Regions from separate parts of the Streptomyces cadmiisoli genome, predicted to be linked through region 1. Evidence: riboswitches for the same ligand, from Rfam matches in the RefSeq annotation. Region 1 holds a riboswitch; each other region holds the start of a gene.
The links. Region 1 has a riboswitch for cobalamin ahead of DN051_RS35840 ((2Fe-2S) ferredoxin domain-containing protein). Riboswitches for the same ligand answer to the same signal wherever they lie in the genome.
Positions count from the first base shown of each region.

Region 2: another riboswitch for cobalamin. It lies ahead of DN051_RS13870 (energy-coupling factor ABC transporter permease); the one in region 1 lies ahead of DN051_RS35840 ((2Fe-2S) ferredoxin domain-containing protein).
Region 3: another riboswitch for cobalamin. It lies ahead of DN051_RS26785 (SCO2321 family membrane protein); the one in region 1 lies ahead of DN051_RS35840 ((2Fe-2S) ferredoxin domain-containing protein).

Region 1 covers NZ_CP030073.1:8,129,265-8,133,328, forward strand. The annotation lists gene DN051_RS35825 (family 1 encapsulin nanocompartment shell protein) at 1-515, shown strand, start outside; gene DN051_RS35830 (twin-arginine translocase TatA/TatE family subunit) at 662-877, shown strand; gene DN051_RS35835 (enoyl-CoA hydratase/isomerase family protein) at 1,048-2,127, shown strand; cobalamin riboswitch at 2,401-2,591, shown strand; gene DN051_RS35840 ((2Fe-2S) ferredoxin domain-containing protein) at 2,632-3,021, shown strand; gene DN051_RS35845 (ABC transporter substrate-binding protein) at 3,152-4,064, shown strand, end outside.
Region 2 covers NZ_CP030073.1:3,308,111-3,312,174, forward strand. The annotation lists gene scpA (methylmalonyl-CoA mutase) at 1-1,701, shown strand, start outside; gene meaB (methylmalonyl Co-A mutase-associated GTPase MeaB) at 1,698-2,675, shown strand; cobalamin riboswitch at 2,772-2,954, shown strand; gene DN051_RS13870 (energy-coupling factor ABC transporter permease) at 2,988-3,680, shown strand; gene DN051_RS13875 (energy-coupling factor ABC transporter substrate-binding protein) at 3,677-4,030, shown strand; gene cbiQ (cobalt ECF transporter T component CbiQ) at 4,037-4,064, shown strand, end outside.
Region 3 covers NZ_CP030073.1:6,129,835-6,133,898, forward strand. The annotation lists gene DN051_RS26770 (ABC transporter ATP-binding protein) at 1-7, opposite strand, end outside; gene DN051_RS26775 (CbiQ family ECF transporter T component) at 4-1,167, opposite strand; gene DN051_RS26780 (SCO2322 family protein) at 1,160-1,834, opposite strand; gene DN051_RS26785 (SCO2321 family membrane protein) at 1,831-3,069, opposite strand; cobalamin riboswitch at 3,205-3,348, opposite strand; gene DN051_RS26790 (Strvi_7410 family MBL fold metallo-hydrolase) at 3,455-4,064, opposite strand, start outside.

The DNA of each region.
Region 1 (4,064 bases):
CCGTCAAGGACGCCGCCCGCCAGATGGCGTTCGCCGAGGACCGGGCGGTGTTCGAAGGGTACGCCGCGGCCGGCATCACGGGCCTTCGCGAAGGCTCCTCGAACCCGCCCCTGACGTTGCCGCAGGACGTGCGCGACTATCCGGACGCCGTCAGTCAGGCCGTGTCCGCGCTGCGCCTGGCCGGTGTCGGCGGCGCGTACACGCTGGCGCTCAGTGCCGAGGCGTACACGGCCGTCAGCGAAACCGCCGACCACGGATACCCGATCATCAAGCACATCGGCCCGCTGCTGGACGGCGACATCGTCTGGGCGCCCGCGATCGACGGGGCGTTCCTGCTGTCCACGCGGGGCGGAGACTTCGAACTGCGGCTGGGCCAGGACCTGTCCATCGGCTACCTGTCGCACAACGACAGCAGCGTACGGCTGTACTTCCAGGAGACGCTGACCTTCCTGGTGTACACCTCCGAGGCCGTGGTGGCACTGGCGGCGGCGGGACCGACGGCCGGCGGCGGATGAGCCCGCTCGACGCGGCGGGCCGGATACGGGCTTGTTCGGCGGGCGCGTGTCGGGGGAGACTTCTACAGCACTGTAGATCGCGGTGCGTCGGCAGGGCGACCGACGGCCGTCGTCCGCCCCGGAAGAGAGCAGACCTGATGTTCGGTATGAGCGAGTTGGCCCTGATCCTCCTCGTCGTCGTGGTGGTCCTCGGGATCAGGAAGCTGCCCGAACTCACACGCTCTGCGGGCAAAGCGGCTCGTATCCTCAAGAGCGAGAGCAAGGCGCTCAAGGAGCAGGACGCCCCCGAGGCCCGGGACAGCTCGGGGCGCGTCGTCCAGGGGAAGATCGTCGAGCGCGACGATCCTTCGGCTCGCGCCTGACGGACGTGCCCCGGTCGCCGGCCGGGACGCTGGGCCCGCACGGCGGCTCCGGCCGCAACTCGGCGACCAGGGTGGTGAGAAGATCGTCCGTGAGCGGACCCATCAGACCCTGGAAGGACCTACGAGATCATGCGCGTCATCGTGGCCCGCGGCCCGGCGGAGGCGTTCGGATGACCGGCGGCGACGCCGACCACGTCCTGCTGCACACCGCCGGACGTGCCGCCCACATCACCCTCAACCGGCCCCGAGCCATCAACGCCCTGAACCACGCCATGGTGCGCCGCATCGACGAGGCACTCACCGTCTGGGAGCGCGACCCGGCCGTGGAGACCGTCGTCCTCACCGGAGCCGGTGAGCGCGGCCTCTGCGCCGGCGGAGACATCCGCGCCATCCACGACGACGCCAGGGACGGCGACGGTACCGCCTCCGCCGCGTTCTGGCGCGACGAGTACCGCCTCAACGCCCGTATCGCCCGGTTCCCCAAGCCGTACGTGGCCGTCATGGACGGCATCGTCATGGGCGGCGGTGTGGGCGTCTCCGCGCACGGCGGCATCCGGATCGTCACCGAGCGATCCCGGATCGCCATGCCCGAGACCGGGATCGGCTTCGTACCGGATGTCGGCGGCACCCACCTGCTCACGCGGACACCCGGCGAACTGGGCACCCACCTCGCACTCACGGGCGCGCAGATCGGCGCCGGAGACGCCCTGCTGTGCGGGCTCGCCGACCACTGTGTGCCGTCGGCCGCACTCGGGGCGCTGGTCGCCGATCTGGCCGAACTTCCCGCGCGTGCGGCGGTCGCCCGTCATGTACAGGAGCAGCCGCGGGGGGAGTTGGCGGAGCACAGGGAGTGGCTCGACGCCTGCTACGCCGCCGACACCGTCGAGGAGATCGTGCGGCGCCTGCTCGCGCACGGCTCTGCGGTGGCCAAGGAGACCGCCGAGACGCTGCTCGCCAAATCGCCCACCGCGCTGAAGGTGACGCTGGCCGCTCTCCGCGGCGCCCGGCGACTGGGTTCCCTGGAGCGGGTCCTGGAACAGGAGTACCGCATCTCCTGCGCCGCGCTGACCAGCCCCGATCTGGTGGAAGGCATCCGCGCCCAGGTCATCGACAAGGACCGCAGCCCGCGCTGGTCGCCGGCTTCTCTGAGCGAGGTCACCGACGCCGACGTCGCGCGCTTCTTCACCCCGCTCGGCGAGCGTGAACTGGCTCTCGCGGACCGCGTCACCGTCGCGGAGACGGCCCGGTGAACAGGCCGTGGGCCCTGTCCGGCGCCGACGCCTTCGTAGCGTGTCCGGCGGCGGATTCGTCCGGCTGAGGGGACGCCCGACGACTCGGGTACGCCGCTCCACACGGTTGTGTGCCTCTCTGGGACGCCCGCTGTCGGGCGGCCCGTGTCCGACCCCGTGACGGCTCGTTCGTCGACGGCGCGAGCGAGCCGTCAGGGCGCTCACCCGCCGTTGCCCGGGCGGCGCGCGGCGCCGTGCGCCGCCCGGCCCGTCCGGCCCCGGGCTTATGACAGAGAGATCTTTCTGTCATGATGTCCCGCGAACAGGGCGACGGCGGAACGAGGAAGCCGGTGTGAATCCGGCGCGGTCCCGCCACTGTGATCGGCGAGCGGATCCCGAACAGACCACTGCCCCCTTGTGGGTGGGAAGGCCGGGACGAGCACTGACCCGAGAGCCAGGAGACTCACGCGGTCGCCTCCTCGAAGTGACTGGGGCGGATTTCCCCGGAGAGGTGGGCTCGTCGGTATGCCCGGAAAGCCGTCGCCGGTCGGCTCCTTGCCGTGCCGGTTCGTGGTGTGCCGCGACTGTTGCTGCGGCAGCCCCAAGGTGAGCGGTGTGGACCACGCGCGGCAGACCGCGCGGCTCGCCGAGGAGGCGCCGGTCCGCGTCTCCGACTGCCTCGACGTGTGCGACCACGCGAACGTCATCGTCGTACAGCCCTCCTCCGAGGGGCGCGCGGCGGGCGGACGGCCCGCCTGGTTCGGCCTCGTCAACGACAGCGCCGCCACCGAGGACATCGCCGCCTGGGTACGGGTCGGCGGACCGGGCGTCGCCGCGCTGCCGGACATCCTGGAGCTCTACGCCTTCACCCCACCCCGGCGGGCCCGCTCCGGGCCGCTCACCGACGCAGGCTGACCCGCGGCCCGCCGTCGCTCCCACCGGCGCGCCCGCACCAGCGATCTGCGCCGGATCCCCCGATTCCGAACAGCCTCCGGACCACCCTCCGGACCGTCCAGAACCATTTCGCGGTGAGAGGATCCGCCTCATGATGGGCAAGCGCCCGCCAACCCTGCTGTCGGCCATGGCAGTGGCCCTCCTGTTGTCCGGTTGCGGCGGTGCTCCCGCCCCCGAGGACGCCGCGCCGAACGGCCCCGCCGTCGAGGGCTTCCCGCTCACCGTGTCCAACTGCGGCGTGAAGACGACCTTCAAGCGGCCCCCGCGGCGCGCGGTGTCGATGAACCAGCACGCGACCGAGGTCATGCTGGCGCTGGGGCTGGAGAAGTCGATGGTGGGGACCTCCTACCTCGATGACAAGATCCTTCCCGAGTACCAGGGGGCCTACGACGGCATCAAGGTCCTGGCGGAGGAGTACCCGTCGTTCGAGACGCTGCTGACCGCCGAACCGGACTTCGTCTACGGCGGTTTCGCCAGCGCCTTCGACGAGAAGGAGGGCCGCAGCCGCGCCGCCCTGACCGAGTCGGGGATCAACACCTACCTGAACATCGAGGGGTGCGCGACCGGTCCGGTGACGATGTCCACGATGGACCGGGAGATCCGGAACGTGGCGAAGATCTTCGGCGTGCCGGACCGGGCGGAGCGGCAGTTGAAGGAGCTCCACGGCACGCTGGACACGGTCACGGACAAGCTCGCCGGAGCCACCCCGGTGAAGGTCTTCGTGTACGACAGCGGCGACAAGACCGCCTTCACGGCGGGCGGCGCGGGCATCGGCGACGAGATGATCGAGCAGGCCGGCGGTGCGAACCTCTTCGCGGACCTGGACAAGGCCTTCGGCGACGTCTCGTTCGAGCAGGTGGCGGAGCGCGCCCCCGAGGTCATCGTCATCTACGACTACGGGGACCAGCCGGTCGAGGACAAGAAGAAGTTCCTTCTGGCGAACCCGGCGCTGAAGGACATCCCCGCCATCAGGAACAAGCGGTTCGCGGTGCTTCCGCTGTCGT
Region 2 (4,064 bases), 4.8 Mb from region 1:
GACCGGATGACGGTGTCGATGACGATGAACGGCGCCGTGCTGCCCGTGCTCGCGCTGTACATCGTGGCGGCCGAGGAGCAGGGTGTGCCGCCGGAGAAGCTGGCGGGGACCATCCAGAACGACATCCTCAAGGAGTTCATGGTCCGCAACACCTACATCTATCCGCCGAAGCCGTCGATGCGGATCATCTCCGACATCTTCGCCTTCACCTCGCAGCGGATGCCGCGCTACAACTCCATCTCCATCTCCGGCTACCACATCCAGGAGGCGGGCGCGACGGCCGACCTGGAGCTGGCGTACACCCTCGCGGACGGTGTGGAGTACATCCGGGCGGGCCGCGAGGCCGGACTGGACGTGGACGCGTTCGCGCCGCGGCTGTCCTTCTTCTGGGCGATCGGCATGAACTTCTTCATGGAGATCGCCAAGCTGCGGGCGGCCCGGCTGCTGTGGGCCAAGCTGGTCGGACAGTTCGAGCCGAAGAACGCCAAGTCGCTGTCCCTGCGCACCCATTCGCAGACCTCGGGCTGGTCGCTGACGGCGCAGGACGTGTTCAACAACGTCACGCGCACGTGTGTGGAGGCGATGGCGGCCACCCAGGGCCACACCCAGTCGCTGCACACCAACGCCCTCGACGAGGCGCTCGCCCTGCCCACCGACTTCTCCGCCCGAATCGCGCGCAACACCCAGCTGCTCATCCAGCAGGAGTCGGGCACCACACGGGTGATCGACCCGTGGGGCGGCAGCGCCTACGTGGAGAAGCTGACGTACGACCTCGCCCGGCGCGCCTGGCAGCACATCCAGGAGGTGGAGCAGGCGGGCGGCATGGCGCAGGCCATCGACGCCGGCATCCCCAAGCTGCGGGTGGAGGAGGCGGCGGCACGGACGCAGGCCCGGATCGACTCCGGGCGCCAGCCCGTGATCGGCATGAACAAGTACCGGGTGGACAGCGACGAGCAGATCGAGGTCCTGAAGGTCGACAACTCCTCGGTGCGCGCCCAGCAGATCGACAAGCTGCGGCGGCTGCGCGCGGAGCGCGACGAGACCGCCTGCCGGGACGCGCTGGACGCGCTGACCCGGGCCGCGGGCGGCGACGGCAACCTGCTGGAGCTGGCGGTGCACGCGGCGCGCGCGAAGGCGACGGTGGGCGAGATCTCCGACGCCCTGGAGAAGGTGTACGGCCGGCACGCGAGCCAGATCCGTACGATCTCCGGTGTGTACCGCAACGAAGCCGGCGAGTCCCCCGCGGTGGACCGCACCCGCACCCTGGTCGACTCCTTCGAGGAGGCCGAGGGCCGCCGCCCGCGCATCCTGGTCGCCAAGATGGGCCAGGACGGTCACGACCGCGGCCAGAAGGTGATCGCCACGGCCTTCGCCGACCTCGGCTTCGACGTGGACGTCGGCCCGCTGTTCCAGACGCCCGCCGAGGTCGCCCGGCAGGCGGTGGAGGCGGACGTGCACATCGTCGGCGTCTCCTCGCTGGCCGCCGGTCACCTCACCCTCGTCCCCGCGCTGCGGGAGGAACTGGCGGCGGAGGGCCGCGAGGACATCGTGGTCGTCGTCGGCGGCGTGATTCCGCCGCAGGACGTGCCGACCCTGCTGGAGATGGGCGCGGTGGCCGTGTTCGGGCCGGGGACGGTGATCCCGGACGCGGCACACGACCTGGTGCGGCGGCTGGCGGCCGGCCTCGGACACGAGCTGTGATCGGTCTCGACGCGTATGTGAAGGGTGTGCTGGACGGGAAGCGGGCGACGGTGGCCCGGGCCATCACCCTCGTCGAGTCCACCCGGCCCCAGCACCGGGCGCTGGCCCAGGAGTTGCTGACCGAGCTGCTGCCGCACAGCGGCCGGGCCCGGCGGATCGGTGTCAGCGGTGTGCCGGGGGTGGGCAAGTCGACCTTCATCGACGCGTTCGGCACCCTGCTCACCTCGCTCGGCCACCGGGTCGCCGTCCTCGCCGTCGACCCCTCGTCGAGCCGTACGGGCGGCTCCATCCTGGGCGACAAGACCCGGATGGAGCGGCTGGCCGTGGACCCGGCGGCGTTCATCCGCCCCTCGCCCACCGCCGGCACGCTCGGCGGCGTCGCCAAGGCCACCCGCGAGTCGATCGTGGTGATGGAGGCGGCCGGGTACGACGTCGTGCTGGTGGAGACGGTCGGCGTCGGCCAGTCGGAGACCGCCGTCGCGAACATGGTCGACTCCTTCCTGCTGCTCACCCTGGCCCGCACCGGCGACCAGCTCCAGGGCATCAAGAAGGGCGTCCTGGAACTCGCCGACGTGATCGCCGTGAACAAGGCCGACGGGCCGCACGAGCGCGACGCGCGCGCCGCGGCCCGGGAGTTGTCCGGCGCCCTGCGCCTCATGCACGGCCGGGACGCCGCCTGGACCCCGCCCGTGCTGCACTGCAGCGCTCGTGAGTCGACCGGCCTGGACGCCGTGTGGGAACGGCTGGAGCAGCACCGCACGCTGCTGGAGTCCACGGGCCGGCTCGCCGCCAAGCGGCGCGACCAGCAGGTCGACTGGACCTGGTCGATGGTCCGCGACGAGCTGCTGGGCCGGCTGCACGCGGACCCGGCGGTGCGGGCGCTCGCGCCGGAACTCGAACAGCGGGTCAGGGACGGGGAGTTGACCGCGACCCTGGCGGCCGAACGCATTCTGGGGGCGTTCGGCGGGACCTGAGCGTCCCCCGTGGGACGGCGCGACGGCCGGGACGCGAGCGGGCGGGCACCGTCCGCACGCCGCCCGGGGCGCGCTTGTCCCGTCCCGGGATGAGCACTACTGTCACCACGCCTTGGTGCACGGGAAATCCGGTGTGAAACCGGTGCGGCCCTCGCCACTGTGATCGGGAAGTCCGGCTCCGGCCCTCAGGGGCAGCCACTGGGTCCTCGGACCCGGGAAGGCGGAGACCGGGCGGTGTCACCCGTCAGCCAGGAGACCGGCCAAGGCGCGTCGTACACCATCCACGAGGTGCTGGAGAGGGTCTGCTGAGCCATGCACATAGCCGAGGGTTTTCTTCCTCCGGCGCACGCGGTCGCCTGGAGCGTCGCGTCGGCGCCGTTCGTCGTCCACGGAGTCCGGTCACTCACCCGTGAGGTCAAGGAGCACCCCGAGAGCACACTGCTCCTCGGTGCCTCCGGGGCCTTCACGTTCGTCCTGTCCGCGCTGAAACTGCCGTCCGTGACCGGGAGCTGCTCGCATCCCACCGGCACCGGGCTGGGCGCGATCCTGTTCCGGCCGCCGGTCATGGCGGTGCTGGGCACCATCACCCTGCTGTTCCAGGCGCTGCTGCTCGCGCACGGCGGCCTGACCACGCTCGGCGCCAACGTCTTCTCGATGGCGATCGTCGGGCCGTGGGCCGGGTACGGGATGTACCGGCTGCTGCGGCGGTACGACGTGCCGCTGATGGTCGCGGTGTTCTTCGGAGCGTTCGTCGCCGACCTGTCCACGTACTGCGTCACCAGCGTGCAGCTGGCGCTCGCCTTCCCCGACCCGGGCAGCGGATTCCTGGGCGCACTCGGCAAGTTCGGCACCATCTTCGCCGTCACCCAGATCCCGCTCGCGGTCAGCGAGGGCCTGCTCACGGTGCTCGTGATGCGGCTGCTGGTGCAGTCGAGCAGCGGTGAGCTGACCCGGCTCGGCGTCCTGGTCACCCGGAAGGCCGGCACCGAGGCGGTGGCCCGGTGAACCGGAACACGAAGATCAACGCCCTGCTGCTGCTCGTGGTGGCCGCGCTCGCGGTGCTGCCGCTGGCCCTCGGCCTCGGCGACCACAAGGAGGAGCCGTTCACCGGCGCCGACGCCCAGGCGGAGACGGCGATCACCGAACTCGAACCGGACTACGAACCCTGGTTCACGCCCTTGTACGAACCGCCGTCCGGCGAGATCGAGTCGGCGCTGTTCGCCCTACAGGCGGCCATCGGCGCGGGCGTGCTCGCCTACTACTTCGGTCTGCGCCGGGGACGCCGCCAGGGCGAGCTGCGGACCCGCGCGGACGCCGGGGAGCGGGACGCGCGGACGCCGGCCGAGGGGTCCTGATCGCGCGTGCTGCCGATCGACGCGGCGGCGCACA
Region 3 (4,064 bases), 2.0 Mb from region 1:
GGATCATGAGGGTTCCTCGGGTGCGGCGGGACGGTCGGGTGCGGGGGTGACGAACGCCGGGAGCAGGCCGAGCAGGACGGCCGCCGCCGGCCACAGCGGCAGAGTGGGGGCGACCAGCGGCACCACGCCCGGATGCAGCGCCGCCGGGTCCGCGGCGGCGGCCAGCGCGACCAGCGCGGCGACCGCGGCACCGGACCCGGCGACCAGAAAGGCGGGCAGGTCCCAGGTGTCGGGGCGGTAGCGGGTGCGCAGCGAGCGGCGCCCGCCCAGCCACAGCCCGCCGAGCGCCGCGCCGACCCCGGCCAGCAGCACCGGCAGTCCGTACGTGCCGCCCTGCGCGGTCAGCAGCCCGTACGTCCCCGCGCAGACGCCGAGCAGCCCGCACAGGGTGAGGGCCGCGGTCGTACGGCGGACGGCGGCGGGCACCCGGGCGGTACGGCCGTAGCCGCGGGCGTCCATCGCGGCGGCCAGGGCGACGGAGCGTTCCAGGGCGCCCTCCAGGACGGGCAGTCCGACCTGCGCGAGGCCGCGCACCCCGCGGTCGGGGCGCCCGCGCAGCCGGCGGGCGGCGCGCAGCCGCCGGACGTCGGCGATGAGGTGCGGCGCGAACGTCATGGCGACGACGACCGCGACACCGGTCTCGTACAGCGCGCCGGGCAGCGACTTGAGCAGGCGGGACGGGCTCGCCAGGGCGTTCGCGGCGCCCACGCAGATCAACAGGGTGGCCAGCTTCAGACCGTCGTAGAGCGCGAAGACCAGCGTCTCGGCGGTCACCCGGCCGCCCAGGCGGATGCCCTGCGCCCAGTCGGGGAGGGGGACTTCGGGCAGGGTGAGCAGGGTGTGCGTGCCCGGGATGGGTGAGCCCAGCGCGACGGCGAAGACGAGGCGGATCGCGAGGACGGCCAGGGCCAGTTTGAGGAACGCGCCGTAGGAGCGGGACCAGGGGGTGTTCGGCCGCCGGGCCGCCACCACGTAGGCGGAGACCGCGACGAGCAGGGTGAGCAGAAGGGGATTGGTGGTGCGGGTGGCCGCGGTGCCCAGGGCCAGGGACCACAGCCACCACGCGCCGGGGTGGACGGAGGCGCCGCGCCGGGGCCGGGGCGCGGGCGCGCCGGCGGCCCGGCCCCGCGGGGCGCCGACGCCCGCGCCGCGGGTGCCGCTACGCATCCCCGCGCCGGCGCATCTGCCACACCGCCGCCGCGCCGAGCACCGCCACCGCGGCGGCTCCCGCCAGCACGCCGACCGAAGGCCCCCCGCCGTCCGCGTCCCGCTCGCTCTTCGCGCCGGTCGCCCGCCCCTGCGCGGCAGCGGCCGGTTCGCTGCCCCCGTTGCCCGCCGCCACCTGTTCGCCGCAGCCGCGCCGCGGATAGCCCGCGATGGCGCACAGCAGGGCGGCGGAGTCGTAGCGCAGCGGCCGGGCCACGGCCGCCAGGGCCTCGGCGGTCGTCGCGTCGGGGGCGACGCGGGCGCAGGCCGTGCGCGCGGGCGGCGGGGTCTCGCCGGACGGGGCGTCCGCGGCCGTGCCGAAGTCGAGGACGAGGGCCACCCGCTTGTGGCCCTCGCGCGCGGGCGTCCCGGCGCACACGGTCTTGAAGTCGGCCGTGCCGCGGGGCTGCGCGGAATCCTGGGAGTCCTCGCTCACCGAGAAACGGAAACCCTGGACGTCGCCGTCGGCGGGCCGGGCGAGGGAGGGGCCCTGTGTGGCGTACGTCCACCGGTCGCCGTCGCGGTCCCAGAAGGACCAGTAGCGGTACCCGACCGCCTGGGCCTGGCCGGCGCCGCCGGCCAGGACGACCAGGCACGCGGTCAGGAGCAGCACGGCCCGCCGTATCACGGCCGCCGCCCCTTGTTGCGGCCGCTGATCAGGAAGCCGATGCCGATACCGGCGACGAGGCCGACACCGACGATCCACCACACGCCGGCACCGTCGTCCGAGTCGGCCTCGGTCTCGGACCCGGACGACTCGGCCTCGGGGGACGGGTCGGCCGCGCGCGGCGCCGGGCCGGTCGCGTTGAGGCGCTGGACCAGGTCGGTGCCGCCGAAGTCACGGGGGTCGGTGCCGGTGGCGTGGGCGGCGAAGACGAGTTGGGCGTAGGCGGACGGGCCGCCCTGCGCGGCCCATTCGGGGCCGTTCCGCTCCAGCCAGGCCAGCGGCTTCGCGGCCCGCTCGGCGCCGCCCTGCGCGGCGAGCGCGACGACGGCGTCGGCGGTGTTGCCGACGTCCGGCTGGTCCTCGGCGCCGGCGAGGGCGGACATGAGGTGACCGTCCTTCTTCACGGCCTGCGCGAGATAGGCGGCGCCGCCGGCGGCGGCCTGCTCCGGGGTGGGGTCGCCCTCGGCGCACGAGGCGTCGGCGGCCTTCTCCGCCGCCGGGGCGGCCAGGCCCTCGCCGAGGGCGCCGATCACCGCAGCCGCCGTCGCGTCGGCGTCGGCCGCCAGCGCGCCCTTCTTGTCCGGCTGGTAGGCGAAGGCGCCGCCGCCGTCCTCGTCGCAGGGGACGGACAGGGAGAGCAGCGCGTCGTAGGGGGACTTGCCGCCCTTGACGACGTCGCGCGGCTGCTCGCCGACGGCGGTGAGGGCGCCGACGACCAGGGAGGTGGAGTTGGCGTCGCTGGGTCCGCCCGCGGTGTAACCCCAGCCGCCGTCCGCCGCTTGAGCCGACTTCAGCCAGGTGACGGCCTTGCCGGTGACGGCCTCGTGCCCGCCGAGCGCGGCGAGGGCCTGCACCGCGGCGGCCGTCATGTTGGTGTCGACCGGGGTCTTGGCGTCACAGGCCCTGCCGGGGTCGGCGCGGAACGGGGCGAAGGCGCCGCTCGCGCACTGCTGGCCGGTGAGCCAGTCCACCGCCGCGGCGGCCGGTTCGACGCCCACCGTGTCCTGGGCGAGCAGGGCGAGCGACTGACGCCAGACACCGTCGTAGGTCGGGTCGGTGCCGCCGTACAGCCCGGCGGGCTTCGCCACGGACGGCGAGGCCGACGGGGACGGGTCGGCGGCGTGGGCGAACGGGGTCGCGGCGACACCGATCACGGCGGTGGCGGCCAGGACCGCTGCGCTGCGGCGGGCAATCATGATCGGCGGGTGCCTCTCTGAGCTGTCGGGTCCGTCTTCGGCGCGCGACAGCCGGGCAGCACGGGACACCCCCGGGCGGCTCGGCTCCGCATGCCTCGACGGTGCCGCGCACCGGCCGGTTGCCGGTGCGCTTGAGCCGGTTCACGTTCCGCGTGGGGCATTCCGGCTCGCCGGGACCCTCTCGGTCCGGCACACGGCTGCGGGTCAGCGCCGGATTTGCACCGGCTTCCCCCCGTACGGGTGTGATGACGACCCGGCCACTCTACCCGTCCGTAGGAAAGCGGCCGAGGGGCACCGGCCCGGCGGCCGGGCGCGCACGGGGGCGCGGGTTCTCGCGGTGCCGATGCCCGAGCCGCCGCCGGTCCCGGCTTTGGCCCGCGCCGCGTCAGACGCGCACGTACTCCACCGGCTCGGTCCCCGTCACCGCCTCCGCGCGGCCCTGCTTGACCAGGCGCCGCAGATGGGCCTCCGCCTCCGAGACGGCGATGTTCCGCGAACCGTACGGGATCCGGTCCCAGGGGCGGTTCCACTCCATGCGCTCGGCGAGCTGCCAGGGGGTGAGCGGGGTGGCCAGCAGGTCGAGCAGACCGGTCAGCCGCTCCTCGTGGTGGGCCAGCAACTCCCGTACCCGGGCCCCGGTGTCGGCGAACGCGTACTGGTGGGCCGGGAGCACCTCCGCGGGGGCGAGGCGGGCGACGCGCTCCAGGGAGTCGAGGTAGTCGCCGAGGGGGTCGGTGACCGTGGCGTCGTCCGGGTCCTCGTACAGGCCGATGTGCGGGGTGATCTCGGGCAGCAGGTGGTCGCCGGAGAACAGCCGGCCGCGGCCCGGCAGCCGCGCGGGGTGTTGTTCCTCCAGGTGCAGGCACACATGGCCCGGTGTGTGGCCGGGCGTCCAGATCGCGCGCAGCCGGCGGCCGGGCAGGTCGAGCAGTTCGCCGGGGACGATCTCGCGGTCGGGGAGGGCGGGGGACAGGCCGGGCAGCGTGCGCCGGCGG